DNA from 4 places in the Paenibacillus sp. CMM36 genome. Region 4 is predicted to be linked to each of the others. Evidence: a T-box and tRNA genes for the amino acid it is inferred to sense, from the RefSeq annotation. Region 4 holds a T-box; the other regions hold tRNA genes.
The links. A T-box is a leader RNA that pairs with one kind of tRNA and senses whether it is charged. The one in region 4 lies ahead of leuS (leucine--tRNA ligase), so its partner is inferred to be a tRNA-Leu.

Region 1: it has a tRNA-Leu gene. The T-box ahead of leuS (leucine--tRNA ligase) is inferred to sense a tRNA for this amino acid. The anticodon was not compared.
Region 2: it has a tRNA-Leu gene. The T-box ahead of leuS (leucine--tRNA ligase) is inferred to sense a tRNA for this amino acid. The anticodon was not compared.
Region 3: it has a tRNA-Leu gene. The T-box ahead of leuS (leucine--tRNA ligase) is inferred to sense a tRNA for this amino acid. The anticodon was not compared.

The regions. Positions count from the first base shown of each region.
Region 1 is NZ_JBSEDY010000001.1:758,577-762,776, forward strand. Features, by position in the region: gene ACWA2B_RS03780 (xanthine phosphoribosyltransferase) at 1-117, shown strand, start outside; gene ACWA2B_RS03785 (hypothetical protein) at 219-563, shown strand; gene ACWA2B_RS03790 (hypothetical protein) at 705-926, shown strand; gene ACWA2B_RS03795 (carboxymuconolactone decarboxylase family protein) at 1,044-1,373, shown strand; gene ACWA2B_RS03800 (hypothetical protein) at 1,515-2,051, opposite strand; tRNA gene ACWA2B_RS03805 (tRNA-Leu) at 2,274-2,358, shown strand; gene msrA (peptide-methionine (S)-S-oxide reductase MsrA) at 2,536-3,048, shown strand; gene ACWA2B_RS03815 (divergent polysaccharide deacetylase family protein) at 3,173-4,108, shown strand; gene ACWA2B_RS03820 (N-acetylmuramoyl-L-alanine amidase) at 4,083-4,200, opposite strand, start outside.
Region 2 is NZ_JBSEDY010000009.1:15,344-19,543, forward strand. Features, by position in the region: partial or broken gene ACWA2B_RS17645 (response regulator transcription factor) at 439-767, shown strand; tRNA gene ACWA2B_RS17650 (tRNA-Leu) at 1,982-2,067, opposite strand; gene ACWA2B_RS17655 (hypothetical protein) at 2,314-2,472, shown strand; gene ACWA2B_RS17660 (hypothetical protein) at 2,602-2,790, shown strand; gene ACWA2B_RS17665 (hypothetical protein) at 2,866-3,018, opposite strand; gene ACWA2B_RS17670 (YnfA family protein) at 3,115-3,441, opposite strand; gene ACWA2B_RS17675 (hypothetical protein) at 3,495-3,677, opposite strand; gene ACWA2B_RS17680 (hypothetical protein) at 4,031-4,200, shown strand, end outside.
Region 3 is NZ_JBSEDY010000001.1:671,803-676,002, reverse strand. Features, by position in the region: gene fabV (enoyl-ACP reductase FabV) at 1-432, opposite strand, end outside; gene ACWA2B_RS03385 (winged helix-turn-helix transcriptional regulator) at 602-958, opposite strand; gene ACWA2B_RS03380 (NAD(P)H-dependent oxidoreductase) at 1,156-1,686, shown strand; tRNA gene ACWA2B_RS03375 (tRNA-Leu) at 1,780-1,864, opposite strand; gene ACWA2B_RS03370 (N-acetyltransferase) at 2,241-2,681, shown strand; gene ACWA2B_RS03365 (GNAT family N-acetyltransferase) at 2,696-3,214, opposite strand; gene ACWA2B_RS03360 (hypothetical protein) at 3,285-3,800, opposite strand; gene ACWA2B_RS03355 (hypothetical protein) at 4,112-4,200, shown strand, end outside.
Region 4 is NZ_JBSEDY010000009.1:197,066-201,265, forward strand. Features, by position in the region: gene leuS (leucine--tRNA ligase) at 1-2,116, opposite strand, end outside; T-box leader at 2,178-2,435, opposite strand; gene ACWA2B_RS18480 (tautomerase family protein) at 2,620-3,009, shown strand; gene ACWA2B_RS18485 (class I SAM-dependent DNA methyltransferase) at 3,081-3,854, opposite strand; gene ACWA2B_RS18490 (CvfB family protein) at 3,858-4,200, opposite strand, start outside.

The DNA of each region.
Region 1 (4,200 bases), on a different contig from region 4:
GCGGTGGAAAAAAGCTTTCAGGCCGGAGCGAGAACCATCCGTGAGCAGGGTATTCGTGTAGAGTCATTGGTCAAAATTTCGTCGTTAGCGGACGGTAAGATTGAGTTTGCTGAATAGTAACAATTCAAAACTCCTGTTCCTGATTTCTAATAATAACCTTTGCATGAGCTTCAATTTCGCTTATAATATAGTTAAGGTTTTGGAGAGGAGGCAGCAACATGGGGAAAGAACAATTGACCGAACAGTTTTTTCTGGAAAAACTGGCAGCGGCTAAAGTACACTTTGAGCGTGCCTTGGATTGTAAGCATACGGAATTTGATGATTTGTATCCCTATATGATTGAACATCCTCAGTTTTTTTGGTATAAACGCTATGTGGCCTGGTCTGAGTTGTTGACGTTGGTTAACCTATGCGAAGAATTGTCCTTCTCTTGGAAAGAAGAATTTACTGCTCACCAAGTGGAGTATGTAGATCAGCGAGTGTTGTCTGCACAAGTGCTGGACTTCTGGTACGAGAAGAACGATACAAAAGAACATGATCACAGTGTAAATCAGTCGGGATAATTTGTCGCTCTGTTGGCAATCCATATAAGTAGTAAGTGAGAAGAGACCTAAATGATTCATTTAGGTCTCTTTTCAAACTTTTTCATGCATAGAATCATGGTCGCTGTGTTATTAAAAAAAGTGTATAAGGAGGGGACAAGGATGATTATGGACGAAGAATTGGATGCTTATCGACTCTCCGGTGAAAAGGTGCGTGTCGTACGCGATGGATTGGAGACCAACGATGTTGTTGGCATTGTACTGGCATGGGATGATGAACAGGTGCTTATTCGGCGCCAGAATCGACGTGTGGTCAAATTGGATCGCAGCTATACATATCAGCCGTTCAGCGAGCCACGTCACAATCCGATAGATCTGAATTAGGAATGGGTTCCAAATGGGTGTTGGATAAAAATAACTGGGTGATTCATTAGGCATACAGAAACTCTAAATCGGACACAGTAATGAAGGGAAATCCAACAGAGAGGACGTGCTGTGTCAATGACGGTTATGGACGAAAAAGTACATGCATATAAGGATCAAATCAGCCATTTGGAAGATCAGTTGCCCGAGGTAGTTCATGCATATCATCGCTTTACCGGAGAGTGCTTTCAAGCCGGCAGCTTAGATGAGAAAACCAAGCAACTGATTGCACTAGGCATTGGCTTATTTGCCAACAATGAAGTATGCACGTTTTATCACGTAGACGAGGCGCGGTCCAAAGGAGCTAGTGATCAGGAAATTATGGAGACCATTGCTGTAGCCGCAGCGGTAGGTGGAGGACATGCTCTAAGTCAAGGGGTTACGCGTGTACAGAAGGCGTTGCAATAAAGCGAATCATTAATAGATATGCTTATGCTTCATCTTAGCGGTTATAGATCGATTTGGAGATATGATGGATATGGAAAGGAGCTTCCGAGCACAGTTGGTGTCTGCGGAAGCTTTTTTTTTTGCGTGTTTATTGTGCGGGGATTATGCTCTTCTGCTTGCGGCAACAGCAGCAGGGCGAGACGTTTTACGCTTATAAGCCAAAGAGGATGTAACCAAACTTCGATCAACGATGCGTAGGGGGTTGGAAGTTGAATTGTTTGGTAATTCGGGGCGATGTTTCTCTAGTAAAGGAAGGGCAGCTGTATGGGGCATAGAGGTTGAGAGCCCCAGATATGCTCGCATCCGCTCATACATTTCTTTGCGGAATGCTGGCATTGCCATACTGAACTGCTCTTTATTGCCTTTACTTATATAGGTGGCGTGAACGCCGGAGTGGTTTTGTTGTATGTCCAGAACATGAATGTGATATTTATTAAATTCATGTTTTACTTCAGACAGTAGGATTCCGGTACGATCTACACCTGCGTTAACCATTTCGACATAAAGATCAGGGGTTTTCAGCATACCGCTTTCTTCAAGAATTAGGCTGTCCCGCTCAAATACTTTTTGAATAAAGGTAAGGAGCAGATAACTTTTCACAAGAGACCATTCATGCTGAGTAGTATCTAAAGGGGTCATTACCATTCACCGCCTTAGGAAAATGTGATGATAATTCATAAACGATTGAAGAAAAGGAACATTCATTCCCGAGAACCTATGTTCTTATTTTAGTTTATTATTCCTTTTTTATCAAGAGGAAATTAACGAACATAAAAGGTTTGACATCTTGATATATGCATGGTATGATCTATCTTGTCGCTAAGAAAGATTGATCTTTCGAGGATAAACGATAATTTATATGCGGTCGTGGCGGAATTGGCAGACGCGCACGGTTCAGGTCCGTGTGGGCTAACCCCCCGTGGAGGTTCGAGTCCTCTCGACCGCATCCATTAGAAAAGGTCTATAGAATTGCTCTCGTAGCAGTTTTAGAGACCTTTTTCTTATATTTCTGGGGATTTGCTCATAGTTTAAGCTGAACACGTTTCTTGTCTTCACGCAAACTATGGATTTCCAGATATGATAGAAAATTTTATGATGAAGTTATTGAAAGGTTGGATGTAAGATGGAGAAAGCAACTTTTGCAGGTGGGTGCTTCTGGTGTATGGTGACTCCGTTTGAAGAGCAGCCGGGCATTCATGGCATTGTGTCAGGATACACTGGAGGAACGATTCCCAATCCCACCTATGAGCAGGTTAAAACAGGAACTACAGGTCACTACGAGGTGGTGCAGATTACGTTTGAGCCTGAGCTGTTTCCTTATGAAAAGCTGCTCGAATTATATTGGCCACAAACAGACCCTACCGACGGGGAAGGTCAATTTCAGGACCGGGGCACACAGTATAAACCCGCAATTTTTTATCATACAGAGCAGCAACGTGAGCTTGCGCAACAGTCCAAGGAGCAGTTGGCACAAAGTGGACGCTTTGATAAGCCAATTGCAACGGAGATCCTTCCGGCTTCGATTTTTTATCCAGCAGAGGATTATCATCAGGATTACCACAAGAAAAACGTGAAGCACTATAAGGAAGATCGGGCTCAATCGGGCCGTGATGAATTTATTGATAAGAACTGGTAAGCGGCTTTAACATACGTTTTTACGCACGATAAGGCAGATTAGGGAGTATTCCATGGTCTGCCTTATACATATTTAGACGAGGTTACTCACACAATGAAGGGACAGAGAAGGAGGCTGACCCGCAATGAGTACACGACGGAAGCTGCACATGAGAAATATAATAAAAAAGGCTTTAAAGGCATCTCGCGGTCGGAAAGAGCCAGCTTATGTACCTGTATTCCATTCAAGCTCCAAAATGCGAAGAACCGTAGTACTCTGTATTTCGGTATGCATGTTATTCATGGTCTGTAGTACTGGTGTTGCAGAAGCAATAGACAAACAGGACGAGTCGCAAAGGATGGTTGCTGTCATTATTGACGATCTGGGAAACAATATGAAAGGGACTGAGCGAATTTTAAATTTACCCGTTAAGATTACCGTTGCTGTGATGCCTTTCCTGCCTACAACCAAACAGGACGCTATGGAAGCGCACAAGCGTGGTCATGACGTCATTGTTCATCTTCCAATGGAGCCAAGACAGGGAAAGCCCGAATGGCTCGGACCCGGAGCAATTAAGGCTAATATGACGGATGATGAAGTACGCGCTAAGGTGACAGCAGCAATTAAGGATGTTCCTTATGCGATAGGGATGAACAACCACATGGGTTCCAAGATTACTTCAGATAAGCGCATTATGTCCATAGTTCTTGATGTTTGTAAGGAGCATGGACTATTTTTTGTCGATAGCCGTACTAATTATTGGTCAGTGGTGCCTGAGCTTGCCGCTAAAAAGGGAATGCCTCCGGTACGCAATAATGTTTTTCTGGATGATGTTCATACCCTCGCCCATGTGAATCGGCAACTTACAAAAGTGGTTGAATGGCTGGATGAGCACAACACCTGCGTAACAATTGGGCATGTCGGCGTGTCGGGCATGTACACGTCCTCCGCTCTTCATTCGTCGGTTCCCAAGCTAAAGGAGCAGGCCAAATTTGTGGGTATTAGCGATTTGGTGCGAGCTGTATGGGGATGGACGGGAGACCCAGCCACCAACACTACCAGGCCGTCAGATGCGCAATAATGCCTTCGGCAATAGCTCCTGCAATGCTTTTTTGACCACGATCCTCGGAAAGCATAGCTCTGTCCTGTTCGTTACTTATAAATCCGGTTTCC
Region 2 (4,200 bases), 180 kb from region 4:
GAAGCTAAACAATCCATTCAGTTCTGCGTACCACCTGTAAGAAATGTACAGCTGAATAAGAACGTGAGTTCAAATCCCTGAAGTAGCGAATCGTTAAAGAGCAGCGTTAGGAATCCGTCTCCAATATAGCTATTATAGTAAGTGCAACTCCTTTTCGAATGGTGAATGATTTCATAACGCAATCGCTCCTATTATTTTAGAATCTTGTTCTGCTTTACCCCCTCATCTTACCTCCGATACTGTTAAATCGAACAGTGATAAAACCGCCAAGCTTTTGATGACATTGACTTGGACCTGTCACATATACCGCATGACAAACTGTCAACTGTCTTATATGACGTGCTTGCTAAACTACGTTCTAACCGCAGTTACCCCACCCTCTGTCGCTTGACGGATCGGGAAGTTATATTGCATGATAGTCTGAATCATTCGGAAATTGAGATGAAGGAAGCCTTGAAACTTATTTATAATGGAGGAATCTGGATCGACCAATCGGTCGCTACGCGAGTTTTCGAAGAGATGAAGCGTCAACGTGAGCAGTTGGAGAAAATCGGTTCAAGTCAGGGAAACTACCCGTACGGGCTTACGAAACGCGTGATGGAGTTCTGGAGCATCTGTTGAGCGGACTGCGCTACAAATCGATCGCCACCAAGCTATTTTTATCGGAGGGAACGATCCGCAATTACTGCTCGATTCTCTACTCAAAACTCGGCGTCAACAACCGCGAAGAAGCAATAGAAATGGCGCGAATGAAGAATATCGTGTAGCTGGAGAATTTCCCGATGGTACTCACGATATAGGGGGCACCTCACGAAACGGAAAAAATCGTATGCTAAGCAATGCGTTGCAGAAAAAACCGGACCCTTACAGGGGAATCCGGTTCTCGTCATAGCAGCAAGTGAAGTTGAACTATCGTGTCCCGTTACTTTAACGATGTAATCGAACTGAAGCTAAATGCATTAGATCCAAATATCATTGACTGCTGTTAATTCTGACTCAGTCTCGCCAGTGTTTACTACGCCCCTGGGCTCTACTAACATGATATGATACTCCTGGTTAGCGAAAGTTTTGTGTTCGACACCCTTGGTACAATAAACAACATCTTGGGAAATCTTTACTTGGCTATCGCGGAAATCAATGAACATCTCTTCTTCGAGCACGATAAACACCTGGTTGGTATCTTGATGAGGAGACCAATGTATTGATCTTAGATAATTTCTCATTCAGACTATTACTTTATTTTTCAGTCTAGAACTTTAGACACCTACAATAAAGACCGCAAAGGCTTAAGCCCTTACGGTCTAATTTACTTCTGGCATCCTGAGTCCATTTTCACTTTTCTTGTTTCGTTTCGTCCCCCGTCCATAGTCGTTGGTGACAAAATCCAGTATTCGGTTGACAGCACCAAAAATGGCCAGGCGGACATTACAGATACCAAGAATGAAGCATCTAACGATTATGTAGATATGCCACAATGGTACATGGAGGAACTGGCCGTCCATGTTAAAAGCATGCGGAAATTAAGGTTTGAGACAAAGGCAAATGGGACATGGAAAGGCGGGGATCGTAACTTTGTTTTTCATTCAGGTACAGGGAAACCCTATTACCATACAACGCCGTCCCAGCAGTGGAAAAACTGGTGTGAGCGGCACAGCTTCCGTAATGTATCACTTCATGATCTCCGCCATACAAATGCAACGTATTGCTGGGCCAGGGAGCATCTATCGAGGAGATTCAACATCGATTACGACATTCCACATCTCAGGTGTCTTCAGATACCTATGCTCACATCACCAAGAAGCTTAGTCGTAAAACAACAGCACACCTCGATGTCTTCGATCCAAAAGTTCGTCCCCAATCCGTCCCCAGGAGCGAAAAAGGCGCTCGCTCCCTGTGATCCTGTGATATGGAAGCCAGGATTTCAATCACTAAAAAATAAAAAATCCCTTGATAATCAAGGGATTCAAAAGAAAAACAATAGTGCCGAGGACCGGGATCGAACCGGTACGGTAGTCACCTACCGCAGGATTTTAAGTCCTGTGCGTCTGCCAATTCCGCCACCCCGGCATAATCTTAGGAACGCTATTTTACACTTACTTGTTCTTGTCTTACAAGTATCTGAGAAGCTTACTTATTAAGAAGTGTTCTCGCTATGTAAATGTCGTTCAACCGGGCACCAACATATAATACGATAATTTCATCGGATTGTAAAGTTTTTTTTAAAAAAATAATAAAATTTCTTTTTGTATAACTTATGCACATTTGAATTACACTAATAAACGTCTTTCCAAACTACCAGAAGGGGTGTTACGAATGCGTGAAGGTATGATTCCAGCTGTTCTTGGAACGGTAGTATCGGCTTCAGGCGCTGTGTTGCTGAGCAGTAAGTACAAACTTGCAGCTACAGGCATTCTCGGTTTCGGACTGGCTCATGTTGTTCTGGGAGCGATTGATCTGATTGAGCATCGCTAGTTGTTTGGGAAGTGCCGGGCGGGATTACTCCCCCCCCGGTTTTATTTTTATCAACGTTTAGTCTGGAGTACAAACGTTTATGTAAAGTATAGAAGCTGATGTACCTAATAAAAGGAGCTGTGATGTGCTATGAGAGATAATAACTCTGAAAAGAATCGTACTGACGATCAAATTGAACATAAACAATCCCTGGACAAGCGCGAGCCAGGATTTAATCGCATTCCTGACACTGATGCAGATACACCTGCTGCTACCGATATGATTGATGAAGCCATAGGTCGCGGGATAGACAAGTTACGTAACGATTTCACAAAATAAAGCGTGGGTAATAGGACATAGGTTTAAAGTAGCCCTTAATGCATTTGTTTTGATATGTACAGCGATTTCGTAAAATCACTTAAAGATCAGCATGATCCAGCCAATGATCGAGATCCACAGCACGATGCTGATTAAGAGTCCACACATGATACCAAAAGAGAAATTACCTTCATTTTTTGGCATGGTACTGCCAAATTTCAATCTAAGCTTCATTTGATTCCAGTTCATAGAACCCCCTCCTTAAGTTCTATTTCGGAATATGAAGCTTGTTTTTGTAGACCTATAGTCATGTTTTTAAAAATAAAAAAAGGGTTTTTCGTCCTATCATCCTGATCGCGGAAACAGGATTACAGCTATACCGACCAAACAAATCAATCCACCAATGAAATCGTACAAGTCGGGTGTCTTTTTATCAATCCACCAGCCCCATGCAATGGAAAGAACAATAAAGACACCACCATATGCTGCATATACACGCCCAAAGGAGGAAAATACCTGAAAGGTAGCAATAATTCCATACACAGCTAAAATTAATCCGCCGCAAAGTCCGACATACCATGTCTTCCCTTCCCGCAGCCACTGCCAAATCAAATATCCTCCTCCAATTTCAGCGATGCCAGCCAATATAAAAAGTAAAGCTGCCTTTAGCACCATTTCACATCCCTAATTCTTTAAATTTTTTTTGATTTTTTTGGGATATCTCATTAGAGCACTCGACCTAAAATGATAATTAATGCAATCACACCAACCAGAATCAGCAGGTTGCTGACCTGACGCCATAAGCTAGGCACTCCCTCGGAGTGGAGCTTCCGCTGATTGGCATCAAAGTTCGCTTTTGCTCCTTCAGCATCTGCCGATCTAGAGAATGGTCTGTTTTCTTCATTCATAAGAGTACCTCCTTTTCAATCCACTTTAATCATACCAAACTTTTCCGTCGATTTCGCGTTGCTTTTATGTATATACTTACCACATATTTCTGATTGCATCTTCATATATGTGAAGTGTACCCCCTTATGTCAATATTTCGCTGAATATAAAGTCTGATGTCGAATCAAGGTAGAGTGGGTATTTAGACGTCTTTCATTGCAGGACGGTAGTTATGGTATAATTTAGTCAACTTGTTCAAGATCGTAACCAGTGCTCAATTGTTTACTCAACTTGCAATTAAATTCACATCCAAGAATCCACATTCCGTTTACAACCTGCATATTCTGTTTGTAAACCCAGGAGGAGGATACCGATGTCCCCAATCTTTTTAGCAAGTTTAATGATAATGGGTATATTTTTATTTCAGGCAGCCATCGTTTTCGGCATCATACATTGGATTTCGAAACGCACTCAACGTCCAGCACAAACCAAAATGTATCTCACTATGAGTTTGCTCGTTGTAATTTTAGGCTTCCTTGTATG
Region 3 (4,200 bases), on a different contig from region 4:
TGTCCGTCGCGGTGAAGCGACACTATACACAATCAGGTCTACCTTGCCCAGCTTTTCCTTTACCAGCTTCAATGTCTCCTGCTTAATTTCATGAGAAAAAGCATCTCCATTAATGCTTTCTGCTATGTAGCCAGCTGCTCTGGCCGCTCTTTCAAAGGCTACTGTATTATACCAGCCTGCTGAAGCCGTGCGCCCCTCTGATGCGGGACGTTCATAGGATACCCCTACGGTATCCGCTCCCAGCCCAAAGCTCGCAGCAATACGAGAAGCCAGCCCATATCCAGTAGATGCTCCGATCACAAGTACCTTTTTAGCTCCTTGTATTGATGTACTGTCTTTGATGTAGTTGATCTGACGATTAACATGAGCCGCACATCCTGCAGGATGTGCAGTCGTACATATGAAACCACGAATTTTCGGTTTAATAATCATTGTAAATGGTCCCCCTACTTTGGCATTCATTTAATATGGATGGAATGGTTGTCCAGTCATTACTATATAGCAAATCAGCTTGTGGCTCAACATATAACATAGCACTTGAAGGCAGCCGAAGAAAACCGCCGCAAACATCGTAGTCTATAACGCTTTTTTACTCCACTATTCATTTTGAATCATATTCTAACAACATCACATCTTCTCCTTGCTGTTGTCTTATTTTGATATTAGCTCTTCCCCAAGAACACATTAAATCAATTATTTCATTTGCTGTTATACCATATTCCGTTATATAATACTCCACTTTTGGAGGCATCTGATTATACACATGTCTGCCAATGATGCCATCCTTCTCAAGTTCACGGAGCTGCTGTATAAGAACCTTTTGAGAAACGCCTGGAATACTGCGCTGTAATTCACTTGTCCTCTTTCTACCAGACATTAGTAAGCATATGATTAAGGATTTCCACTTACCTCCGATGATCTCAAGTGTTGCTTCTATGCCTAAATTATATTGTTTCATACGACCACCTCTTCAACGCTAAAATAACTAAGTTGATCTGATTAATTCTATAATCCCATATATTTACTCTAAGTACCATGCACACTTTCTAGTAACTATATTACTTTATTGTGTGTATTTACTTTTTTTATAGCGTACAGAATAATAAGACGTACCAACAAAAAACAAATGATGCTATGTAAGAAAGGTGATTTATGATGAAAACTCTCGTGATTTTAGCACATCCGAATATTGAAGATTCCAGAGTAAATCAAAGATGGAAACAAGAATTACTTCAGTATACCAATGAAATTACTATTCATGAGATTTATAAAGAGTATCCAAACTGGAGCATTGATGTTTTGAGAGAGCAAAAGTTACTTGAAACACATAGTAATATCATATTTCAATTCCCTTTATATTGGTATAGTTACCCACCTTTATTAAAAAAGTGGTTCGATGATGTTTTTACTCACGGATGGGCTTATGGTTCACAAGGTGATAAGTTAAAAGGAAAGAAGCTAGGGATAGCCATGTCCATTGGCGATAAAAAAGAAAATTACTTACCTACTGGTTCCGTTTCTTTCACTGTTGATGAAGTTATAGCACCTTTTAAAGCAAGCGCAGTACATGTTGGCGCCATAACATTACCCTATTTCGCTGTCTTTGGAGCCTCGTTTCAAGCAAGTGACGAAGACATTAATCAGAGTGCAAAGGATTATATTAAATATATATTTCAGTATAAATAAAATAGTTATAATAGTACACGCATCTTAACCATATAAAAACAGGCTCTTGGTGGCATCCAGCCAATCCAAGAACCTGTAAATGTTAGGCAATGATGCGGTCGAGAGGACTCGAACCTCCACGGGGGGTTAGCCCACACGGACCTGAACCGTGCGCGTCTGCCAATTCCGCCACGACCGCATATTATGTATTCACACCGATGTTTTTCAATCACGGTAATTTAGATTATATCTTCCATAGAACATAAAATCAAGCTATTTTTATCTTATATTTTCTATGAATCATTCCCGTAAATATAAGAAAATCACTGGATATCACAAACCAAATATGGTAAAATGAATTCATCAGGAAAGGAGGTGCGTCAACATCAATAATCACATGTTGAGCGTATCCCTTACCCGGTCCGTTATTCTCTAATTTACAGAGTTGACGGAGGCGCGGGATACGGATCAAAGCTTTAATTAAGCGCCACGGGTAAAAAGACCGTCCTCGGACGGTCTTTTTTATTTCAACATCATCTATAAGATTACATACTGTACTGTGAAGAGGTGACACGATGTCGATTAGACCCGCAAATGTGGAAGAGCTCAACGAGTTGGCAGCCATCTGGCTAGATGCTTCCATAGAAGCCCATCATTTTATTGCTCCGCAGTATTGGACATCCCAAGTTACCGAGATGGAAAACAGGTACCTTCCTCTCGCTCAAAACTACGTTATCATACAAGATGATCATAGCATTGGCGGCTTCGTTTCCATGTTGGATGGATACTTGGCGGCTCTATTTATACGTGTTGATTCTCAAAGAAAGGGCTATGGCAAGCTACTATTAGATTGGGTGAAAAAGCAGCATGACGAAATTCAATTAAAGGTGTATCAGTCAAACACGAAAGCATTTAACTTTTATACTAAAAATGGATTTACCGTTCAAGCAGAATCTGTGGATGCCGAAACTGACGAGAAAGAATTGGTAATGGTATGGACAAAACATGAACGATAATGAAGTACCTTTAGCTATATAGTCTTCTTATTTAACCCATAGACCTCGGTATATAAAATCTCTTTACACGGAGCAAAATCCTGTTCAGCCAACGCACCTGGATAGCTCATAATTTGAAGCCGCAGATCAGCCTGTCCTTTTCTTAAAGGGGGCTGTACATAGTCAAAATGGTTCAGATGAAACCCCAAACGTTCATAAAAACCAATTCTTCTCTGAGTCCATTCATCCACTGGTGGCTCAACTTCCAGCACTACCGGTTTACCGGACTGTAAAATAAACTTGCTCATAAGCTCTTTACCTAACCCGCCACCCCGTATAGCCGAATCTACGGCAATATGCTCTACAAACCGAAAATCTGTAAACTCCCAGCCCGCCAAAAAAGCTATTGTTTGCCCTTGTTCGTCTTTTTTGGTAAGTAAACGATAACACGGATGATGAAGAAGAGCCCTCTGTGACTCGAATGTCCTGCATTCCGTTTCAGGAAAAGAAGCCTCCATAATCGCATATACTTGAGAGAATTCAAGTTCATTCATTTATACTTTCAACTCCTCTAACGTTAACTTGTTGGTCTACTAATGTTATTTACATTACGGTCCTAACCCTTTAGACCTTGTTTAATTCCATAAGCGTCAGCAATATGTGTTCCAACAGCTCTGGAATGTCTTCCATCTGATCTTCGTTAATTTGTCTGGAAAATCGGAGTTCAATCCTGTTTTGGTATGTAGATGTCCTCTCTCCGTAAATCTGACTAAGCGTTTGTACCGGTCGAAGATCGGGCTTCCAAATTTCGGTCAGTATATTTTCAATCCGGCTGCATTGTGACTCAATATCACGAATTTCCATGTAAAAACTCAACAACAAGACACATCCCGGAATTTGATCTTTGATTTCCAAAATTTCCGCAGCCAAGTTGTTTAAATCCGCCTTTAGTTGAACCTCTGCTGTCACACTCGGGTGTTCTCTCAGTCTGAATTGGACAGCAAATTCACGTGACATCACAGACATTTCCAATCTGTCGATCCGCTGTGTAATGTCAATACGTGAATCCAAATTATCCAGATCGTAAACAGCATTTTCTATAGCCACTTTTAAATTATCAAAAACGGTCGGGTCGAACATGTGCAATTCACCTCTGCCTATCGTTACAATTTATTTCCCAAGTCATGTCCAAGTTTGTTCCTAATCTAAAGAGTATACCATATATATTTTCCTCCAAGAAATGTGACCTTTAAACGGAACTCCTGGGACAAACTTGTGAACATGCAAAATGAAATTCTGTAACAAAATATTCTATTATATTTATTTTATTGATAAATATTCCTTTTTATTATTCCAATTTCCTGGTGATTGATATACAATTAACTCAGAAACAGTTACTAATATATTCATATAAATGAATATAAATCCCAAAAAAGAGAGGGCTCTTATTCATGAAAAAAGCGTTGTTGGCTTCATTAGGTTTTGCACTTATGCTAAGTACTTCTGCTGGTGTCGCATTAGCGGAAGAAACAAATTCCGT
Region 4 (4,200 bases):
TTGCTGCACGCGGCAGAAGGTCTGCTTTATATGCATCGTTGGTGAAGATCATCAGCTGGCTGATCGCTGTATTGAAGCGCAGTGCATCCAGATCTTCAGTTACTTTTTTCAGCGTTTTATGCCAAGTACGATTGAACTCATCGCTACCGCCGTCATTTGTAATTTTATCGTTCAGGCTACCATCCTCGGAAACAAACAGGCGCCATACGCGGGACAGAAAACGATGTGCTCCCTCTACCCCATTCTCATTCCATGGCTTGGTCGCTTCCAGCGGCCCCATAAACATCTCATAAATACGCAGCGTATCGGCGCCAAACGTATTGACAATATCATCAGGATTAATGACATTACCGCGTGATTTACTCATTTTTTCATTGTTGTTGCCCAAAATCATACCCTGGTTGACCAGCTTATAAAAAGGCTCTTTCGTTTCCACTACGCCGATATCATACAATACCTTATGCCAGAAACGGGCATACAGCAAGTGAAGAACCGCATGTTCAGCTCCGCCAATATACAAATCAACAGGCATCCATTCACGTTGTTTCTCTTTGGATACAAGCTCTTTGTCATTTTTCGGATCAATAAAGCGCAGGTAATACCAGCAACTTCCTGCCCATTGCGGCATTGTATTCGTCTCGCGACGTGCTTTCATACCTGTCTCAGGATCAATGGTTTCCACCCAATCTGTTGCGTTCGCCAGCGGGGATTCACCTGTACCTGAAGGCTTAATATTGTCCATCTCCGGCAGTACGAGCGGAAGTTGGTCCTCAGGAACCGTTTTGATCGTTCCATCCTCCAGATGAATTACCGGAATCGGCTCGCCCCAATAGCGTTGACGGCTGAACAGCCAGTCACGCAGGCGGTAGGTGACTTTGCCGTGTCCTTTGCCCTCGGCTTCCAGCCATTCAATCATCTTCGGAATCGCTTCCTCGTTGGTAAGTCCATTCAGCGGGCCTGAATTCACGTGCGGTCCATCCTCAGTATATGGCTCATTAGCCACATCTCCACCTTGGACAACCTCAATGATATTCAATCCGAATTGCTTGGCAAATTCCCAGTCACGCGTATCGTGAGCAGGTACAGCCATAATCGCTCCAGTTCCGTAGCCTGCCAGTACATAGTCAGCAATCCAGATCGGCAGCTTTTCGCCGTTCACTGGGTTCACTGCATAAGCTCCTGTGAATACGCCTGTTTTATCCTTGGCCAGATCCGTACGCTCCAGATCGCTTTTACGAGCAGCTTGTTCACGGTACTGTTGTACAGCATCCTTTTGCTCAGGCGTAGTGATAATATCCACCAATTCCTGCTCTGGTGCCAGCACACAGTAGCTTGCGCCGAACAGTGTATCTGGGCGAGTTGTAAATACTGTGAGTTGCTCGTCATAGCCCTCAATCGGAAAACGAACCTCTGCCCCGGTAGACTTACCGATCCAGTTCCGTTGCATATCCTTAATACTCTCAGACCAATCCAGTTCCTCCAGATCATCCAGCAGACGATCCGCGTATTCCGTAATTTTCAGCATCCATTGACGCATTGGTTTACGGACGACCGGATGACCGCCACGCTCACTCTTACCGTCAATAACTTCTTCATTCGCCAGCACCGTTCCCAGCGCTGGGCACCAGTTCACAGGTACTTCAGCTACATATGCAAGGCCGCGCTTGTACAGCTGGATGAAGATCCATTGTGTCCATTTGTAATAATCAGGATCCGTCGTGCTGATTTCACGATCCCAGTCGTAGGAGAAGCCGAGCGATTTGATTTGACGGCGGAAGTTATTTACGTTTTTCACCGTAATTTCGCGTGGGTGCTCCCCTGTATCCAGCGCATGCTGCTCCGCAGGCAGACCGAAGGCGTCCCAACCCATCGGATGCAGTACGTTGTAGCCGCGCATTCTTTTATAACGTGAAACAATATCCGTAGCTGTGTAGCCCTCCGGGTGGCCTACATGCAGGCCGGCTCCAGATGGGTACGGAAACATATCCAAAGCATAAAACTTCGGTTTGCCCGGTTCTTCCCCGGTGCGGAACGTCTTGTTCTCATCCCAATATTTCTGCCATTTTGGTTCAATACTTTGCGGTTGATAGCCGTGCTTCGGCTGTGTGTCTGTCATTGTCTTTTCCTCCTCAAACGGTATGCAACAAAAAAACCTCTGCATCCCGTAGCGTGTCAGCGCTAGGGACGAGAGGTTATATTCCCGTGGTACCACCCTAGTTAGCAGAAAGCGTTCTTCGCGTTCTACTCCCTTTGCACCTGATAACGGAGGTGATCCGATGCGGGTTAATAACAGGATACAAGCACCAGTATAGGGCGTTCCTGCGTTGGACGCATATCTCCGAGGCGAGTTCACTTTGTGCTGTCAACCGGCTTGCACCACCCGCCGGCTCTCTACATGTCCAGACAAAGCTACTATTCCTCATCAGCGATTGTTTAACCGTTAATAATGGCACTATTATATTGAAAACCGCGAAAAAAGTCAAATAAGGACTACCTTTGGTGTTAAGAGCCCTCTCCATACTAATTGTTCATGACACATGCATACGAATGTTTTATAATAATTCCGAGTTAAATCGCTTCAAATTGAGATGAGTTGAGATAAGAAAGGTGAGCTGAGAAATGGCACAGATTAAAATTTACGGAATAAAAGAGACTCTAAATCCAATCAAAAAGCAACTTTCAGAGGTGATTCATTCTGCTGTGATGGATGCGCTCAAATATCCTCCTGACAAGAGGTTTCATCGTTTTTTTCCTATGGATCAGGAAGATTTTATATATGCCGATGGTCGCTCTGAGGCGTACACCATTATTGAAATCAGTATCTTTGAAGGCAGAACGATAGAAGCTAAGAAGCAACTCATTAGCCTGTTATTCCAAAGAATTAACGATCTTTTGGGTATTTCTCCACAGGATCTTGAGATTACTATATTTGAAACACCCAAACAGAACTGGGGCATTCGAGGTGTACCGGGTGATGAGCTTCAGTTGAACTATAAAGTGAATATATAAGTGCAAAAAGACGCCCTTCATGTCATCATGAAAAGCGTCTTTTTTTCCCATATTCGTTCAATGAATCTTTGCTATTTTACAGCAACATAAAACAGTCTCGCCGCGTCATCTTCTGCTTCTACCCATTCAAAATCCGCATATACCTTCACATCGCGAAAACCCGCTTTGGACAATTCTGCCTTCATCCAGTCTGGGTCATAGGCACGTTGTACATGTATTTCCTCGAAACGCTGGTATAGATCGCGTCCTTCATGTTCTGCTTTCGCAAAGATACTAAGATGATGCTCAATTTCACAACGGGGAGTGTCCAACGCACATGTCCAGATATATGAGATAGAGCGTTCGTCCAGTACGAAAGGCTGCTCTTCATCATAACGTAAAAACGTCTGGGGATGATGCACATCGAACAAAAAGGTTCCGCCAGGCTTCAGACCAACATGCGTTCTGCGAAAAGTAGAAATGATATCTTCTTCCTCCAACAAGTAATTCAGACAATCGCAAAAAGAAATTACAGAATCCACAGGCTCGGGTAAAATCCATTCTCTCATATCCTGCTGTATCCAGCGAACGCTTCCCTCACGAAACAATCGCTGTCCCTGTGGAGTGGTTTCCATTTTGCGACGGGCTACTGCCAGCATGTCAGAGGATAAGTCGATTCCAGCCACTTCGAACCCTGAGTTAACCAGGGGAATCGTAATTGAACCCGTTCCGCAGCCCAGCTCGGCCACTGTATGCGGCATCCCGTACTGATCCCAAGCCTGCCGTGCAAAGCGCAACCAGTCCGGGTACGGCATGTCCTGCATCAGCTCATCATACACATAGGCAAACTTCCGGTAAGAAGCCATTTTTTATTCCCCATTCCCGTCCTTCGGTTTCGGCATTTTCTCCACCAGGTAGGTCCAGTTTTCCTTTTGTGTAACCATTCCTTCCTTCATCAGCTTGCCCATCGCACGCTTGAAGGCGGATTTACTAATACCAAACCGTTGCTTGATAATATCCGGCGGTGTTGCGTCGGAGTAAGGCATACCGCCGCCCGGACGCTCTTTCAGAAAAGCAATCAATCGATCCGCATCCTCATCACGGCCCACTTCCTTGCGTGGCGACATTGCCAGATTAACCCGACCGTCTTCGCGAACAAGCGTGACCCGTACCTTAACCTCTTCGCCCAAGCGAAGCATCCGGTTGCGTTCT